DNA from 2 places in the Solibacillus sp. FSL R7-0668 genome. Region 2 is predicted to be linked to the other one. Evidence: a T-box and tRNA genes for the amino acid it is inferred to sense, from the RefSeq annotation. Region 2 holds a T-box; the other holds one or more tRNA genes.

The links. A T-box is a leader RNA that pairs with one kind of tRNA and senses whether it is charged. The one in region 2 lies ahead of MKX47_RS13445 (valine--tRNA ligase), so its partner is inferred to be a tRNA-Val.
Region 1: it encodes a tRNA-Val, which carries the amino acid that the T-box ahead of MKX47_RS13445 (valine--tRNA ligase) is inferred to sense. The anticodon was not compared.

The regions. Positions count from the first base shown of each region.
Region 1 is NZ_JBBOUU010000001.1:252,423-254,589, reverse strand. It holds tRNA gene MKX47_RS01285 (tRNA-Glu) at 1-6, opposite strand, end outside; tRNA gene MKX47_RS01280 (tRNA-Asn) at 9-84, opposite strand; tRNA gene MKX47_RS01275 (tRNA-Ile) at 94-170, opposite strand; tRNA gene MKX47_RS01270 (tRNA-Phe) at 177-252, opposite strand; tRNA gene MKX47_RS01265 (tRNA-Asp) at 262-337, opposite strand; tRNA gene MKX47_RS01260 (tRNA-Ser) at 368-460, opposite strand; tRNA gene MKX47_RS01255 (tRNA-Ala) at 480-555, opposite strand; tRNA gene MKX47_RS01250 (tRNA-Pro) at 563-639, opposite strand; tRNA gene MKX47_RS01245 (tRNA-Arg) at 663-739, opposite strand; tRNA gene MKX47_RS01240 (tRNA-Leu) at 767-855, opposite strand; tRNA gene MKX47_RS01235 (tRNA-Gly) at 860-934, opposite strand; tRNA gene MKX47_RS01230 (tRNA-Lys) at 981-1,056, opposite strand; tRNA gene MKX47_RS01225 (tRNA-Thr) at 1,064-1,139, opposite strand; tRNA gene MKX47_RS01220 (tRNA-Val) at 1,150-1,225, opposite strand; rRNA gene rrf (5S ribosomal RNA) at 1,236-1,351, opposite strand; rRNA gene MKX47_RS01210 (23S ribosomal RNA) at 1,412-2,167, opposite strand, start outside.
Region 2 is NZ_JBBOUU010000001.1:2,678,443-2,680,609, reverse strand. It holds gene MKX47_RS13455 (alanine racemase) at 1-89, shown strand, start outside; gene MKX47_RS13450 (hypothetical protein) at 314-505, opposite strand; T-box leader at 609-992, shown strand; gene MKX47_RS13445 (valine--tRNA ligase) at 1,055-2,167, shown strand, end outside.

The DNA.
Region 1 (2,167 bases), 2.4 Mb from region 2:
CGGGCCAATGGCTCCGAAGGCAGGACTCGAACCTGCGACCTGCCGATTAACAGCCGGATGCTCTACCAACTGAGCTACTTCGGAAACATACTATGGTGGGCCTAAATGGACTCGAACCATCGACCTCACGCTTATCAGGCGTGCGCTCTAACCAGCTGAGCTATAGGCCCATACTATGGTGGGTTTGGACGGAATCGAACCGCCGACACTTAGAGCTTCAATCTAATGCTCTACCAACTGAGCTACAAACCCACAAAAAAATGGCGGTCCCGACCGGGATCGAACCGGCGATCTCCTGCGTGACAGGCAGGCATGTTAACCGCTACACCACGGGACCAACATATTAGTTACTACTTATAAAATTAAATGGAGGAGGTAGAGGGATTCGAACCCCCGCGCGGTGTTACCCGCCTGTCGGTTTTCAAGACCGATCCCTTCAGCCGAACTTGGGTATACCTCCAAAGGGAAAATAAAATATATGGTGGAGCCTAGCGGGATCGAACCGCTGACCTCCTGCGTGCAAGGCAGGCGCTCTCCCAGCTGAGCTAAGGCCCCATTATAATGGTCGGAATGACAGGATTCGAACCTACGACCCCTTGGTCCCAAACCAAGTGCTCTACCAAGCTGAGCTACATTCCGATCTGTCATTTTAAAAATATATATGGCGCGCCCGACAGGAGTCGAACCCATAACCTTTTGATCCGTAGTCAAACGCTCTATCCAATTGAGCTACGGGCGCTAAAACTACTTGTTGTTATTTTTAAAATGGTGCCGAGGGCCGGAATCGAACCGGCACGGTGATCACTCACCGCAGGATTTTAAGTCCTGTGCGTCTGCCAGTTCCGCCACCCCGGCATTTTGGAGCGGAAGACGAGGTTCGAACTCGCGACCCCCACCTTGGCAAGGTGGTGTTCTACCACTGAACTACTTCCGCAAAATGCTTAGAATTTATATTCTGACAGTATGTAAATTTATAAAACTGGTGAGCCATGAAGGACTCGAACCTTCGACCCTCTGATTAAAAGTCAGATGCTCTACCAACTGAGCTAATGGCTCTCTAAAATGGTGCCGGCGAAAGGAGTCGAACCCTCGACCTACTGATTACAAGTCAGTTGCTCTACCAACTGAGCTACACCGGCATTTTAGATATGGTGGAGGATGACGGGCTCGAACCGCCGACCCCCTGCTTGTAAGGCAGGTGCTCTCCCAGCTGAGCTAATCCTCCTGGGTAAATAACCTAGCGACGTCCTACTCTCACAGGGGGAAACCCCCAACTACCATCGGCGCTAAAGAGCTTAACTTCCGTGTTCGGTATGGGAACGGGTGTGACCTCTTTGCCATCATCACTAGATTATTTGAAAGAATCATTCTTTCAAAACTGGATAAACGTTTCATTGATGTTCGTAAACATGTGGTTAAGTCCTCGACCGATTAGTATTCGTCAGCTACATGTGTCGCCACACTTCCACCTCGAACCTATCTACCTGATCGTCTTTCAGGGGTCTTACTTACTTGCGTAATGGGAAATCTCATCTTGAGGGGGGCTTCATGCTTAGATGCTTTCAGCACTTATCCCGTCCACACATAGCTACCCAGCGATGCCTTTGGCAAGACAACTGGTACACCAGCGGTGTGTCCATCCCGGTCCTCTCGTACTAAGGACAGCTCCTCTCAAATTTCCTACGCCCACGACGGATAGGGACCGAACTGTCTCACGACGTTCTGAACCCAGCTCGCGTACCGCTTTAATGGGCGAACAGCCCAACCCTTGGGACCGACTACAGCCCCAGGATGCGATGAGCCGACATCGAGGTGCCAAACCTCCCCGTCGATGTGGACTCTTGGGGGAGATAAGCCTGTTATCCCCGGGGTAGCTTTTATCCGTTGAGCGATGGCCCTTCCATGCGGAACCACCGGATCACTAAGCCCGTCTTTCGACCCTGCTCGACTTGTAGGTCTCGCAGTCAAGCTCCCTTATGCCTTTACACTCTGCGAATGATTTCCAACCATTCTGAGGGAACCTTTGGGCGCCTCCGTTACCTTTTAGGAGGCGACCGCCCCAGTCAAACTGTCCGCCTGACACTGTCTCCTACCCCGCTAAGGGGCATGGGTTAGAAGTTCAATACAACCAGGGTAGTATCCCACCGACGCCTCCTTCGAAGCTGGC
Region 2 (2,167 bases):
AGTTATCGAGTGAGGAAGTTGATTTTCTTGAGCAACTAGCAGAAGCTTATAGCGTCGTACAAGTACACTTAAATAAAGAACACAAATAATAAAGAGGCAATAACGAAACTAAAATAATTCGTTATTGCCTCTTTTTAATTTGTCATACATATGTTTTCTTCCTCACATTGCTAAAATCGTCACATCGTGCAGCAACTCATTCATGGCAAAGAGCGTGTTGGCCTTCTGTAGTGATAATGCATCACTACACTTAAATCAAAATTTTGGATTGGGGAATACACATTATCATTTCTTAAAGAATGGGTGTATGACACTAAATAAAATCGGTTAATAGTAAATAGCAAAATAACATTAAGATAAAAAGCAAAATAATGTCGAGCGTTGTGGGAAAGATAATGGTACGAATTGCTTGGAAAACCGTTAATGGAATAATACAATGGCGCATTAAAAATCGGAATTTTCGAAGCCAAGGCGGCAATAAGTATGGATTATAATTTTTTCGCACAGCAAAACTCCTTTTGTATAGTATATGTTTAAAATATTTAACATGTGTGATGAAGTCCTTGATATTTTATGCGAAACATCATAAAATAAAGACTAACTCTATAATTGAAGCGTTGAATAGGAAGAGTATGTAAATTGGCAATGTGTAAGAGAGGAAACGGTAGCTGCAAAGTTTCTACATTGTAATTACAGAAGGTAGCCTAGGAGCTGACTTAGTGAACGATTAGTAGCTAAGTTCCGGTTAAACACCGTTATCGAATGAAGTGCCGATTGGGCATAGGAACGCCGCAGATTTTGCGAGCGCTTAATTAAATCATAAGGGTTTAAAGAAAGCGCTTGTCAGACGAGGAACGCAGCTGAGCGAAGACGCGAGTTGAACATATAGTTCACGAGTGGACGAGTGAAGCAAGTGACGACGTATGCGAGCGCTTGACTAAACCCAAACGGAATTAAAGGTGGTACCGCGATTTAACTCCCTCGTCCTTTTTTAAAGACGAAGGGAGTTTTTTGATTTCATTGAAAAAGTTTTTAATTAAAAGGAGAGATTCACATGACGGAAATTACAATGCCAACAAAGTATGATCCACAGTCAACAGAAGCCGGCCGCTATGAATGGTGGTTAAACGGTAAATTTTTCGAAGCAGACCCAACAAGCGATAAAGAGCCTTACTCAATCGTCATTCCACCACCAAACGTAACAGGGAAATTACATCTTGGTCACGCATGGGATACAACATTACAAGATATTTTAATCCGTATGAAGCGCATGCAAGGCTATGATGCACTATGGCTACCAGGGATGGACCATGCAGGGATTGCCACACAAGCGAAAGTAGAGCAAAAATTACGTGAAGACGGTATTTCACGCTATGATTTAGGACGCGAAAAATTCCTAGAAAAAACATGGGAATGGAAAGACGAATATGCTTCTCACATCCGTGAACAATGGTCGAAGTTAGGTCTAGCATTAGACTATTCAAAAGAGCGTTTCACGTTAGATGAAGGCTTATCAGAAGCGGTAAAAGAGGTTTTCGTTAAATTATACGAAAAAGGTTTAATTTACCGCGGCGAACGCATCATTAACTGGGACCCAGCTGCAAAAACAGCCCTTTCTGACATCGAGGTTATTCACAAAGAAGTAGAAGGCGCATTTTACCATATGGAATACCCACTTGCTGATGGCTCTGGTAAATTACGTGTTGCGACAACGCGTCCAGAAACAATGCTAGGTGACTCTGGTGTTGCTGTTCACCCAGAGGATGAGCGCTATGCCCACTTAGTAGGGAAAACGGTTATTTTACCAATCGTAGGTCGCGAAATTCCAATCGTTGCCGATGATTATGTAGATAAAGAGTTCGGTACAGGTGTTGTAAAAATGACACCAGCCCATGACCCGAACGACTTTGAAGTAGGGAACCGTCATAACCTAGAGCGTATTTTAGTTATGAACGAAGATGGCACAATGAATGATTTAGCAGGTAAATATGCAGGCATGGATCGTTTCGAATGCCGTAAGCAAATTGTAGCGGACTTACAAGAAGCGGGCGTACTCGTTGAAATCGAGCCTCACGTACACCAAGTAGGTCACTCAGAGCGTACAAATGCAGTAGTTGAACCTTATCTTTCAGCACAATGGTTTGTAAAAATGGGCCCATTAGCGGAA